Regions from separate parts of the Bacillus sp. NPDC094077 genome, predicted to be linked through region 1. Evidence: riboswitches for the same ligand, from Rfam matches in the RefSeq annotation. Region 1 holds a riboswitch; each other region holds the start of a gene.
The links. A riboswitch is a leader RNA that binds a small molecule or an ion and turns the genes downstream of it on or off. The one in region 1 is predicted to bind cyclic di-AMP.
Positions count from the first base shown of each region.

Region 1 (4,794 bases):
CTTTGATGGAGAAAAGTTTATTGAATTTAGAAGTGAACGAATTCCTTCGAAGCAAACACATGGAAGCGGCTGTACATTTGCATCTGCAGTTACGGCAGGACTTGCGAAAGGATACTCAATTGAAGAGGCAGTTCAAGAAGCAAAACGATTTATTAGTATAGCAATTGAAGAGCCGTTGAATATTGGAAGTGGTCATGGACCGACGAATCATTTTGCGTATCAATTGAATAAGACACATGCATAAGTGAAAATTTAACCCGTGGGGCTCCCCACGGGTTATTCATGTTAACGATTAATAATATATGTTAGTAAATGTGATTGGCTCTTCTCGTTTAAATGAGTAAAGTATATAAAAAATGTGATGATATTAATATTAAATATATAAAATAGGGAATCATAGCTTTCTTATTTTTAAGTATTTACTATAAATTAATAACAAACAAGAAATTAAAAAATGATTTCTAATATAGTACGGAAGTTAGTATAACAAGGAATAATAACTAAAATCGCTAAAATTAATAGTAACGAATTACCTAGAATTTTTATCCCGTATTAACGGGCAGTAAGACTCTCACCTCAAAATTTGGCGAATGCGAGGAAGTTAGGTGGGAGATCAACTGCCCGTAAAAGCCCGATTGGTTCAACTAATAATCAGTGGGGAATGTACAAAACCCCCACTGATTAAAGTTTCATTTTATTATTTTAATAGAATTATTCTTGTTGTTTTCGGTCATATACCTCTCTCGTTTCACCTTTAATTTTCAATCATTTCTTTATTTAATATTATTACAATACGACTAATGAAAATTCCTCTTGAGTGTAAAGATTTATAATGTTTAACAAAAAAAAACTTCATTTTGAGGAGCTTTTTTTTGTTTACTTTTTCCAAATGCAGGAGTAATATATCAGCCAGAATACATTTTTTTGTAAACGCTGAGTCCAAATTTATGGAGCGGGGGAACCAAATTGTGCGTCGTCACTAGGGGTGAATCTTTCAGTTTTGAAAGTAGGGCTACTCTCAAAGTCCGAATCCGACAGCTAACTTCGTAAGCGTCTTGAGAGAGGACGGTGCCATGATGGATACATCACTTCATCGGTCTGATTAGTATAGGGGAATATCAATCTACGTTTGAGTTCTTTTATGCTAAGGAGGATGAGGTACATGGAACTAACACTTATTTGTGTTGGAGAAGAAAACAAGATAAAGAGTTTAAGAGAGTTAGTAGCATTTCAGCATGAGTTAATTATTTTTACAGCAAATGAAGAGATCGCAGCTGAAGTTAGGGATTATGGATTTGAGGCGGCTTATAGTTGTAATCGAAAGCAGGATTTTACTAGTATTTGCACACGTATTAAGAAGGTGATTTTACTAGGAGATGAGCTTCCAATAGTTAGCTTCTTCACAGAACACATTCACTTTTCTTTTCAAGCGCCTATTACTGTTGTTACAAGGAATAAACGTTATCCAGCGAGGCTCTATGAAACAATTGGAGCTAAGTTTGTCGTGTTTACGAACTGTGATAATATTTCTTTTTTATTTTTTGAATAGGGCGGGGGAAGAAATGATGAAGGTACTACTACTTGGAGATATAGCAAATCGTTGGGCGGTATCGATAGAGAGGGTTCAAGAATTGACCCAGATCGATCCTATTTTTCCGAAACCATATATTTTATTACCATCAAAAGATGCTTTGTATTTAGAGTCGGATATTACCGAGTATGAACAATTGCATGTAGAATTAGCACAAGTTTATATTCGTGGAAGAAATTTACGTGCTTTTTTACGAGGTGAATAAATTTTGAACGAAAAGGAGAGCGAATGTTAAGTGCACCTAAGGTGGGTACTTATATACATTCGCTCTTTTTTCATATTTTAAAAGGGCATTTCTATGAAAAAAAAAGAAAAGATAAGAAAACAGATGAAAAGATATAAAAAATATATAATGTAAGCGTTTAAATGATAAAATATTTTCTTATTTAAATTAATTTACCTCTTTACAAGTTAAATTTTGAGGAGTATATTTACTCTCATAAATCATTCATAAAATTTCCAAAAAAACCTAAAATCGCTGAGTTCCAGAGATGGAGCGGGGGAACCAATTTTGTGCATCGTCACTTGGGGTGAATCTTTCAGTTCTGAAAGTAGGGCTACTCTTTAGGCCCGAATCCGACAGCTAACCTCGTAAGCGTTTAGAGAGGAGGTTTACTTTTTGTTGTTCATTTTTTGAACACTGAGTAGAGCTCAGTGTTCTTTTTTAATATTTTAATGGTAAATTTTAACAAAAGAAAGTGAGGGATAGCTATGTTGGATGTTGTAATGATCGGGATATTTGTTGTATTAGTTGCATCGATGGCAAGTCTGGCAAGTTGGTCAGATAAAGTTGTGAAAGAAGGGAAGCAATCATGATGATTGTCTTATCGGTTATTGTTGCAGCAATTACGGTTTATTTAGTGTATGCATTATTAAATCCAGAGAAGTTTTAATTAGGGGGAATCATTGATTATGATTTGGGTTGCAGTTGTCGTTACAATGCTGTTGTTTATTCTAGTAGCAAAGCCAACGGGGATTTATTTAGAGAAAGCCTTTCAAGGTAGCAAAACGCTAGATAAAGTATTCGGGCCTTTTGAAAAACTTATTTTTAAAATTACAGGCGTAAAAGGATACGATCAAACGTGGAAACAGTACGCATTATCATTAGTTCTACTCAATGGATTTATGATTGTCGTTGTATATTTCATTTTCAGATTACAAGGTGTATTGCCATTAAATCCAGCACATATTGAAGGAATGGAGCCTACGCTCGCTTTTAATACAGCAATTAGTTTTATGGCTGATACAAACTTACAGCATTACAGCGGTGAAAATGGTTTATCTTATTTATCACAATTAATTGGAATTACATTTTTAATGTTTGCGGCACCAGCAACGACGTTAGCGATTGTTATGGCTTTTATAAGAGGACTTGCTGGAAAAGAACTCGGTAACTTTTTCGTTGATTTTACGAGAGCGTTAACGAGAGTATTTCTTCCTATCGCATTTATAGCAGCGTTAGTCTTTGTCGCACTTGGCGTACCACAAACGTTAGATGGGGCGGTTACAGCACAAACGATTGATGGGGCAAAACAAAGTATTTTACGTGGTCCAGTTGCATCATTCGTTTCCATTAAGGAACTTGGAAATAACGGCGGAGGATTTTTCGGAGCAAACTCTACACATCCTTTTGAAAATCCAGGGCAAATGAGTAATATTTTACAAATGATGCTTATGATGTTATTGCCAACTGCACTTCCATTTACGTACGGACGAATGGTAGGAAATAAAAAACAAGGTCGTATCCTTTTCGTATCACTATTTATGGTGTTCTTACTAGGATTTATAACGATTACGACATCCGAATTGCATGGAAATCCAGCATTAAACGAAATGGGTATCCAGCATGTGCAGGGAAGCACTGAAGGAAAAGAAGTACGATTCGGAACAGTATTTTCTTCACTATACGCAACAGTAACGACAGCTGCTGAAACAGGAGCGGTTGATACGATGCATGATACGTTAACACCAATTGGTGGTCTAGTTCCACTCGTAAATATGATGCTAAATACAGTATATGGCGGCGTTGGAGCGGGCTTTATTAACATTATTATGTATGCAATTATTGCAGTCTTTATATCCGGATTAATGGTCGGAAGAACGCCAGAGTTTTTAGGTAAGAAAATTGAAGGTAAGGAAATGAAATTGATTGCGGTAACGATTTTATTTCATCCATTGCTTATTTTAGGATTTTCAGCATTAGCTCTTTCAACAAATTTAGGAACGGATGCCATTTCTCATTCAGGTTTCCACGGTTTAACGCAAGTTGTATATGAGTATACATCGTCAGCAGCGAATAACGGATCGGGATTTGAAGGGTTAGGAGATAATACACCGTTTTGGAATATAACGACTGGTTTAGTTATGTTTTTAGGGCGTTATTTTAGCTTAATTACAATGTTAGCTGTTGCAGCTTCGCTAAAAGAAAAAACGGTAGTGCCAGAAACAGTCGGAACATTCCGTACTGATAATAGTTTATTTGGTGGCATCTTCATCGGAACAATTGTAATTGTCGGTGCGTTAACATTCTTTCCGATGTTAGTATTAGGCCCAATTGCAGAATTTCTTACATTGAAGTAATGGAGGGTACATGATGAGACCGGTAGTAGTAAAAGAAAAAAGAGTGAAAGAGTCAACAATACATGCTGTAGAAGATGAGGTTAGACAAGCAAAAACGTTGGATCGTGATATCGTGACGCATGCGATGAAACAATCCTTTGCAAAATTGAATCCGAAAGTAATGTTAAAGAATCCTATTATGTTCATTGTAGAAATTGGATTTATCATTACGTTCATTTTAGCCTTTCTTCCAAGTAGTTCTAGTAGCGTACCAGGATGGTTTAATATAACAGTTTCTCTTATTCTATTATTTACAGTTTTATTCGCTAATTTTGCAGAAGCATTAGCTGAAGGGCGTGGTAAAGCGCAAGCTGACTCTTTAAAACAATCGAAAAAAGATGTGTTTGCAAATGTTGTAAAAGAAAATGGAGACATTGTCCAAGTTTCAGCAACCGATCTGAGAAAAGGTGACGTTGTTATTGTAAAACAAGGAGAAATGATTCCGAATGATGGTGAAGTTATTAAAGGATTAGCGTCTGTAGATGAATCAGCAATAACAGGGGAATCAGCTCCTGTTATTAAAGAAGCGGGCGGTGATTTTTGTTCCGTAACAGGCGGTACGATGGTCGTAAGTGATGAGATTA
Region 1 covers NZ_JBNNUF010000007.1:231,970-236,763, reverse strand. The annotation lists gene thiD (bifunctional hydroxymethylpyrimidine kinase/phosphomethylpyrimidine kinase) at 1-244, shown strand, start outside; cyclic di-AMP (ydaO/yuaA leader) riboswitch at 922-1,069, shown strand; gene ACQKNR_RS18550 (hypothetical protein) at 1,163-1,549, shown strand; gene ACQKNR_RS18545 (hypothetical protein) at 1,563-1,796, shown strand; cyclic di-AMP (ydaO/yuaA leader) riboswitch at 2,058-2,203, shown strand; gene ACQKNR_RS18540 (SipW-dependent-type signal peptide-containing protein) at 2,303-2,407, shown strand; gene kdpF (K(+)-transporting ATPase subunit F) at 2,404-2,484, shown strand; gene kdpA (potassium-transporting ATPase subunit KdpA) at 2,504-4,171, shown strand; gene kdpB (potassium-transporting ATPase subunit KdpB) at 4,185-4,794, shown strand, end outside.

Region 2 (4,794 bases), on a different contig from region 1:
TGTTATAAAACATTCCATAACTTTTCATATATGTTTAGTGCGAATAAAGTTGTATAAAATTTCTATTTTACTCACATTCACACAGTGAATATATTACATAAAAATACTATTCATTTTAAACTAATTAACGTACGAAAATATGAAATCTCGTTTTGTTTTCATTTAAGTTTTGTACTGTAAGGTCATTTAAACACAGCCATTTATCTATCGTAAAGAAGTATTTTCATTCCCTTTATTTTCAAGCTTTCATGTCCTTATTCCAAAATAAAATTCGATTCACTTTCCCGATTAGATTATCTATATACCACAACAGAAAACACTATTTACTCATAACCGATAAAATTATATTAATATATCTTTTAAGCCTATATGCAATTATGCATAGCATATACATACAAAAAGATAGCTTCACTAAAGTGAAGCTATCCTTAACATTAATTTTTCTATTTTTTCAAATGATATGGTACTGTCGTAATTACAACATTTCTTCGATACAGTAAATACGCACGAATTAATAAGCTAGACTGATTATGAAGAATGTTATGCCAACCCTTTTTCGGAATAAACTGTGGTATAACGACCGTAACTCTGTAATTTGATTCACTTGCTTTATACTGCACTGTATCAATAAACTTTGTTAATGGCTGAATGATACTTCTATAATGAGAGTGCAATGTAACAAGCCTTACGTCAGGTTGCCACTTCTTCCACTTCTCTTCAAATACCTTTTCCTCTTCTCTATCAAAAGCAACATATACAGCAATTACTTGATCTGGTGAAAGAGCTTTAGCATAATTCAATGAATTTTCTACTACATGAGTCATACCAGCTACAGGGACAACAATTACATTCCCCTCAATCGGAATAAGCGGCTCACAAGTTTTTAAACTCAATTGATCGCCAACTGCATCGTAATGCTTCTTAATTCGATGAAACAAGAAGATGATTGCAGGTAAGAAAATAAGGATTGACCAAACTTGCGCGAATTTAGTTAAAAAGAACATACTCATAACGATAAAACTAATAACTGCACCAATTAAATTAATCGTTAATCGTAACATCCATCCTTCAGGCTTTTCACGAAGCCATTTTAGTACCATTCCAGTTTGAGAAAGTGTAAACGGAATAAATACCCCTACCGCATATAACGGAATCAAGTGTTCTGTTTTCCCTTGGAAAGCTACAATTAAAATAATCGAAGCAATCCCAAGTATAATAATACCGTTTGAATACCCTAGACGGTCTCCTCTAATCGTAAACATTCTTGGTATGAACTTATCTTTCGCAAGATTAACCGCCAATAATGGAAATGCAGAATATCCTGTATTAGCAGCAAGAATTAATATTAAAGCTGTTGTACCTTGTATGAAAAAGTACATAAAATTACGTCCAAATGTTTGTTCAGCGATTTGTGAAACAACCGTTACTTGTTTACTTGGAGTAATGCCATAATAGTAAGCTAAAAAGACGATTCCCGAAAATAAAACGGCAAGTAAAGCCCCCATCGCAAGCAATGTTTTTGCCGCATTGTTAGGAGAAGGATCTTTAAAATTCGGGATTGCATTAGAGATTGCTTCAACACCTGTTAAAGCAGAACTTCCTGATGCAAACGCTCGTAACAGTAAAAATAGGCTAATTCCGGCAACTGGTGTTCCAATTGGCGAATGTAAAGTCGGTGAAACGTGACCAGTTAAAATATTGTATATCCCTACACCAATTAATATAAATAGTGCTAGAACAAATAAATAAACAGGATATGCTAAAATGGAAGCTGATTCCGTTACCCCTCTTAAATTTAAAATAGTAATCAATATAACAAATATAACCGCAATGATTACATTATGCGCATGTAAGCTAGGAAAAGCAGACGTAATCGCATCTGTACCTGCAGACACACTTACTGCAACAGTTAAAATATAATCGACTAATAAAGATCCTCCTGCTATTAAACCTGGATTCATCCCTAAATTTTCTTTTGATACAACATATGCGCCCCCGCCATGAGGATAAGCGAAAATAATTTGACGATAAGATAAAATAAGAGCTGTCAATAATACCAATACTCCAACAGCTATCGGAATGGAATACCAATAAGCTATTGCTCCAAGACCTGTTAAAGCAATTAAAATTTGCTCTGGACCGTAAGCAACTGATGATAAAGCATCAGAAGATAAAATAGCTAACGCTTTCGTTTTATTGAGTTTTTGTTCTCCTAACTCAGTTGATTTTAACGGCCTTCCAATTAAAAATTTTTTGATAGATGAAACCACTGCTGTCCACTCTCCAATAATTTTGTACGAACTTTTCTACTAGTTACAGCTAATAAAGTGAAACTTTAATCCGTGGGGAAGGGTTATCCCCCACGGATTATTAGTTGAACCAATCAAGCTTTTACGGGCAGTTGATCTCCCACCTAACTTCCGCGCATCCGCCGAATTTTGAGGTGGGAGTCTTATTGCCCGTTAAAGCGGGATAAACTATTTCTTCAGAAAACAAAAAATGTCTACAAGCCATCAAGAAATAGACTTGTAGACATTATTTTTTTTGTCGCACAAGCTCCACCTTCCTTCTCAATATAACGCTTACGAGGTTAGCTGTCGGATTCGGGCCTATGAGTAGCCCTACCTTTTTCAAGGATTCACCCCATTTGATTATGCACTAATCCATTAAAACGGGTCCCCCGCACCATGCGGTTTCAGCGATTTAGAAAATTGAAACTGTGGATTATAATACTCCTTTATTTTCAAAAAGTAAACAAAAATTTTGAAAAAGAAAAAATTTAAAATGATTGCGCATAATCCGCCAATAAATATACATAATGAATACTAAAAAATCCACAAAGGAGACCCATATGTCTAAAAAAAAGAAGCCACTTTTTTCCGACTCATATTTAGATGTAGTAGCAAATGAAATTAATCAGCTATATGGTAAACGTGAAGAGGAAATAAATTTGACAGAAAGAGTTAAAAGAAACAAATAATTTGTCATACACAAATAAAAAAGATAGCAATACACTTATATATTGCTATCTTTTTTATTTTTTCATACATCTAATTCTATTACAGATTTGTTAAAGGCCATTTCTTCATATACCTTCAAGTTTTGATATACCGCTCCTAATAATGGTGCTTCTATAGAAAATTGCTCTGCTAAATCCAATAAGTATCCTTGCAAGTGCTTCCCTTCAATAAACGAACCTTTTTCCATATCACGCTGCATCGATGACTTCATATCATACGAAATTTTATCAATCGTTTTCATATGTTCCTCAATAATATTATCCTTAACTGGTGCCTTCATAGCTTTCATGATTTGCACAGATTCTGCAAATAAATTCCGGATAAATTCTCGACCTCCATCACTTTCACGAATCGGTCCTATCGGTGCACGCATTAATGTTGTCACACCTGACATTACAGTAATAAATAAATATTTATGCCACATATCTTGCGTAATATTTTCACTTAAAATAAAACTGGCTTTCGTACCTGCAAAAACTTTAGAAATACGCTTTATTCTCGCTGAATCTTGGGGCTTTATTTCCCCGAATACAAGTCTGTTGGCAGTACTAGTTTGTACAATTTCTCCTTGATCATTTAACGTCGTCTCGATAAAGCATAAACCGCCAATTACTTTTTCTTCACCGAATTCCTTTTGTAATAGCGATAAATGAGCGATACCATTTAATAATGGGATTATCACAGTATTTTCATCTACAAATGGCTTTAAATCTTCAATTGCGTCGTTTAAATGATACGCCTTTGTTGAAAATAAAATCACATCAAATGGAGCAGTACGATCTTCTTTCGTTATTAATTTCGGTTGAAATGAAAAATCCCCGCTAACACTACGAATAATAAGTCCTTTTTCCTCTAATTGCTGTTTTCTTTTACTGCGGACGAGAAATGTAACATCCTCTCCCTTTTCTACTAATCGACCACCAAAAAATCCGCCAACGCCCCCAGCCCCTAACACTAAAATACGCATACTATATCCCCCTTTTCATAACATAATTATACTAGTTTTAGTATACATAATATTATACATGTCCCCTACTTAATTAGCTGAATTTTCATTCCTAATCTACTGAAAATGAGAGGTTATTTTCAAGAAAAATTGGGCATGTTGTTTCTATAGCTTAAATGGAAAGGAAACAATGTAAATGGAGGCAATACAATCAATAGAGGAAAAAGATGTAACAACAGCTATATTTCAATTTATTTTCCCATTTTCGTTTAAAAGTGGATATGAACAAAATATGTTCCCTTTCTTACAAAAAAATAATTTTCGTCCTTTTCGACTCGATCATCTCGATGATGAAAATACATATTATGGGCAGTTTAAAGTTTCACATCAAAATATGGAAGCGTACTATCTTTCATTTACAAATAAAATTCTTTTTCCTCATTCAGAATATCAAAAAGGATTGCAACGTTATTCTAAAGACCTTAACTTAAATGGATATTTAACAACAAACCTTATTTCAGTCCCATTCACCGTACACTCAATTGATGTAACACTTTGTCCTTATGAGCTTGGCTTCTTAACAATTCGAACAGAAGTAAAAACCGCTCCAAACATGACATTATCAGAAGCAATCGAATTCGCTGCCCGCTTCCGTGTACTTGAAACTAGAAATGATACAACTGAGACTATTTGTATTGAATGTGATGGAAAAAAATATTCACAAGTGGAAAAACTTATATTTGGTGATTTATTTCATGGCTTAACAGATTTCTTTGAGAAAAAGAGATTGCGGAGTTCTTACTTTCAAACATTCCCATTCTTTGAAGA
Region 2 covers NZ_JBNNUF010000011.1:152,165-156,958, reverse strand. The annotation lists gene ACQKNR_RS22665 (APC family permease) at 444-2,270, opposite strand; cyclic di-AMP (ydaO/yuaA leader) riboswitch at 2,565-2,711, opposite strand; gene ACQKNR_RS22660 (hypothetical protein) at 2,852-2,980, shown strand; gene panE (2-dehydropantoate 2-reductase) at 3,043-3,987, opposite strand; gene ACQKNR_RS22650 (hypothetical protein) at 4,163-4,794, shown strand, end outside.
Region 2: it holds a riboswitch for cyclic di-AMP, as region 1 does, so the genes downstream of both, ACQKNR_RS22665 (APC family permease) here and ACQKNR_RS18540 (SipW-dependent-type signal peptide-containing protein) in region 1, are expected to answer to the same signal.

Region 3 (4,794 bases), on a different contig from region 1:
ATCTTTGGTTTGAATCCAGAGATAAGAAATAGACTAAATGGATTATATATGACTATTTTCTTTTTGGGAGGAGCCTTTGGTTCATGGATTGGAAGTTATACTTACTATAAATTTAATAGTGAAGTAACTTTACTCATTGGAGCAGCTTTGCCATTAATCGCCCTATTCGTTCATCTAATAAAAAATAATACAATAAATTTATCAAAAACCAAAAATAAATACATTTCCTAACTGTCAATATCCCCTCAAAATTAGAGGGAAATCTAATTTTGAGGGGAGTATTAGCATTATCGGTTCTGTTGCACAGTTAGAAAAATAAGAGATTCCTACAGATTGGAATTAGGCTTAAGCACTCGTACTAATTGCTGTAGTTCTTTGTATACTGAAAAGACGGAGTCTGATTCAATACTTCGTCTCCGTGTATATAGGGATTAGATCGTTTCAATCCCTTTTATCGTACGTAAAGCATAACGAATATTTTGGAAAATCGCCGTTGTATATGTTGATGCTCCTGTTCAAACAGGTAATTTAGATGTTTAGCGGTACAATGCTTTGTACGCACATATAAGTTGTTCTTTTTCAGTTATTTGAACGTTCAAAGTAAGTCCGGATTCTTGTATGTTGTGATAATCGCGTGTTCTACAAAGTTGGAGATTAAAGTATACCCATCTCCATCAATTGTACGATAAAGATAGCCCCCCTTTAATTTTGCTGTACGTCTCACCTAAATGCCAAGCATAGTTTGCAGCTTTGTTTTTCTCTTTCCAAATTTGATAAATCAAAATTCTAGATTAATCCACCCGAAGCATGATTGTTGTAGGGTGAACGGAAACTCCTCGTTTTTGTAGAATCTCAGATACATCACAATAGCTTAAAGAAAACGACAGTAGTAGCCAATGGCTACCAAAATAATGTCCTTTTTGAATAGTTTCCCTTTAAAATATCACATTTATGATTCTCCTTATCCTTTTTCTAAGGTGTAGTCTTACTTAGAAAGCTTTACAACAAAACCAATTATTAAAACACCAGTGGTAATTCTGCAGTTTTTGTTAAAGGAGAAGGTAAACAAGTCTGTGTTACTCAACACTATAATAACAAAGGAGAGTTATTATGATAAAAACATTTACTGAAACACAAGCTTTGCGTGTTGCACTTGTTATAGGAGGTTCTGGTGGCATTGGACACGCCATAGTAAAAAAATTAGTCAAAAATGGATTTGCTGTAGCTGTGCATTATTCTGGAAATAAGCTTAAAGCGGATACTATAGTGAATGATATTATAAAGCAAGGCGGAAAAGCAATTAGTATTGGTGGAGATGTTGCAGATGAAAAAATTATGCAAGAAGTTTTCAATATAGTTGAAGAAAAATGGGGTGGTATTGATGTCGTAATCAATACAGCAGGTATTATGTTACTTAGCTCTATCGCAGATATGAACTTAGCTGATTTAGATAAAATGTACCGTACAAACATTCGGGGAGCTTTTGTGATTTCACAACAAGCGGCGCGCCGTGTCCGCAAAGATGGTGCAATTATCAATTTTTCTACTTCTGTTACTCGTACAAAATTCCTAACATATGGTGCTTACGTTGCAAGTAAAGCAGCGGTTGAATCAGTGACAATGGTATTGGCTCGCGAATTGCGTGGTAAAGATATCACAGTTAATGTGGTGGCTCCAGGTCCAACTGCAACACCATTATTCTTGGATGGAAAAGATGAGCAAACAATAAATAATCTTTCTAAAGCAGCACCACTTGAACGTCTGGGTACACCAGAAGACATTGCCGATACAGTAATGTTTTTAGTAACTTCAGGACGCTGGATTAATGGACAAGTTATATTTTCAAATGGTGGTCTTGCATAATAAAAATAGTTCTGGTGAAAAAATCATTTAATAGAGTTATAAAGCCCTACACAGTCTATGTGATTACAAATTATTATGCAATTCCAAACAGATTATGTATAAACTTCACCTGACGATGAAGTGTTGTCCTTTTTTCAGGTCCCCAATCATTTGGCTCCTATTTATCCTGGTTCAGGAGGATGTGCATACACAGCTGGTATTAAGATTCAGCTAGAGTATGATTTGCATAGTGGGAAATTTCTTAATTTTCAAATGAAACCAGGTAAAAATAATGGTAAAACCTTTGGTACAGAGTGTTTAGATATCTTACGCCCAGGAGATTTATGTATTCGAGATTTAGGGTGCTTTTCTCTAAAAGATTTAGACCAGATGGATCAACGAGGTGTATTCAATGTTTCACGGCTGAAGTTGAATAATAGAGTATACGTGAAGAATGAATCTCCAGAATTCTTTCGGGATGGAACAGTAAAAAAGCGATCTTTATATGTTTTACTTAACCTTGAAGATATTATGCATCAGATAAAACCAGGAGAAACTTATGAAATTTGAAATGCCTATATTGGAAAACAAAAATTACCCTCGCGAGTTGTAATATACAGACCCACATCAACTCAAATTCATAAACGTAGAAAACAGCAAACTTATGTTGAAAAGAAAAAAGGAGTTACATACTTTGAAAACAGCAAACGATTAACAGAAATCAACGTTTATATTACCAGCATACAATGGACAAGCATCCGTGTATCGTTATTTTTAGTAGTTATTTTGTAATAGTTTGTTGTAAAAAGAGAATTATATTTCTCTCTTTACAAGTACATTTCAGAGGAGTATATTAACAGTCAGAATAGCTCAATTTGTATTTGACAGCTGAATATGTATCGCTTAATCCATTATGGAGCGGGGGAACCAAATTTGTGCATATGGCACTAGGGGTGAATCCTTTTATAGGTAGGGCTACTCTCAAGGTCCGAATCCGACAGCTAACCTCGTCAGCGTTTTGAGAGGGGGGACTTGTGTATATTAAACACTAGGTGCAACCTAGTGTTTTCTTTTTTTATTCTCTTATTAGCAAAAAATGAAAATATGTATTCGTAAAGAGAGGGAGAAAAGAATGAGCTGGTTTACAAGTCTAATTACAATTGGTCTATTCGTGTTAATCGCAAAACCTATGGGAGATTATTTATATAACGCTTTTCAAAAGCATCATTTATTGCAAAAAGTATTTGGACCGATAGAAACAATATTATTTAAAGTGACTGGGGTTAAAGGTCATAGTCAAAGTGGTAAAAGATATGTCTTTTGCTTATTAATGACGAATTTTTCTTTTATTGTAGTCGTATATGCTATTTTTAGGCTACAAGGAATGTTACCGTTAAACCCTAATCATTTTGAGGGCTTAGAACCTACTTTAGCTTTTCATACAGCGATTACGTTTATGACGAATGCTAATTTACAACATTATGGTGGAGAAAGTAGCTTATCTTATTTTTCTCAAATGATAGGTGTAACGTTTATGATGTTTGCTGCTCCTGCCACTTCATTGGCAGTTGGTATTACATTTATTCGTCTATTAGCTGGGAAAAGAATTGGGAACTTTTTTGTTGATTTTGTACAATCTATTACACGTGTACTTCTGCCGATTGCGTTTATAACATCATTGTTATTTGTATTATTAGGAGTACCTCAAACGATAGATTCAACAGTAATCGTGAAAACGATTGAGGGAACTATACAAGAACTACCTCGTGGGCCGGTAGCTTCTTTATTATCTATTAAGGAACTTGGGGACAACGGCGGTGGTTTTTTTGGAACGGTATCTGCACACCCTTTCGAAAATCCTAATATGGTCAGTAATGTGTTACAGATGGTATTACAAATGCTAATTCCAATGGCATTTCCATTTGTATACGGTAGAATGGTCGGTAATCGAAAGCAAGGAAGAATGCTTTTTATATCAATGCTTATTCTTTTTATAATTAGTTTTTCGGTTCTTGTTACGACTGAATTAAAGGGGAATCCGCTGTTAAGTCAATTAGGAGTAGAAAGTTCACAAGGGAATATGGAAGGGAAGGAAACTCGTCTTGGAATTATCTCTTCTGCACTTTATGCGAATGTAACAAGTGCTTCTGGTACTGGTGGGGTCAATACGACTCATGATACGCTAACGCCGATTGGAGGAATGGTTCCGCTTGTAAATATGCTTTTAGGAGCGGTGTTTGGTGGTATTGGAGTTGGGTTTATGAATGTAATCATGTATGCGATGATTGCTGTGTTTTTAGCAGGATTAATGGTCGGTCGTACACCAGAGTTTTTAAATAAAAAATTAGAAGGAAAAGAAATGAAGTTAATTGCGATTACGATTGTATCTCAGCCATTACTTATTCTTGGAGTGGCGGCAATTGCTTTTTCTACTTATCATGGAACGGACGCTATTTCCAGTCCTGGTTTTCACGGTTTAACGCAAGTAATATATGAATATACGTCGTCAGCTGTTAATAATGGATCTGGATTTGAAGGGTTAAAAGATAATACACCGTTTTGGAATCTTTCAACGGGTATTGTAATGTATATCAGCAGATATTTAGGAATCATTACAATGCTTGCTGTTGCAGTAGGGCTTAAAAAGAAGAAGATTATTCCTGAAACGATAGGAACTTTTCAAACGGATACTCGTTTATTTGGCGGCATTTTGTTAGGGACAATATGTATAGTAGGCGCATTAACATTTTTACCAGTGCTTGTACTTGGCCCCATTGCTGAATTTTTAACGATAATTTAACTTTCTTAATGAATAAAACAGGCTAATCCATATTTTATAAGGATTAACCTGTTTTTATTTATGTATTAAAAAATCGGCGGAGTAACAGAAAATAAGACAATCGCATTTTTCTCAAAACGATTTACCCATTTATGTTTTAGATAAGCAGGTAT
Region 3 covers NZ_JBNNUF010000011.1:62,285-67,078, forward strand. The annotation lists gene ACQKNR_RS22255 (MFS transporter) at 1-231, shown strand, start outside; partial or broken gene ACQKNR_RS22260 (IS6 family transposase) at 327-913, opposite strand; gene ACQKNR_RS22265 (SDR family oxidoreductase) at 1,111-1,863, shown strand; partial or broken gene ACQKNR_RS22270 (transposase) at 1,990-2,592, shown strand; cyclic di-AMP (ydaO/yuaA leader) riboswitch at 2,733-2,874, shown strand; gene kdpA (potassium-transporting ATPase subunit KdpA) at 2,975-4,642, shown strand; gene ACQKNR_RS22280 (helix-turn-helix domain-containing protein) at 4,708-4,794, opposite strand, start outside.
Region 3: it holds a riboswitch for cyclic di-AMP, as region 1 does, so the genes downstream of both, kdpA (potassium-transporting ATPase subunit KdpA) here and ACQKNR_RS18540 (SipW-dependent-type signal peptide-containing protein) in region 1, are expected to answer to the same signal.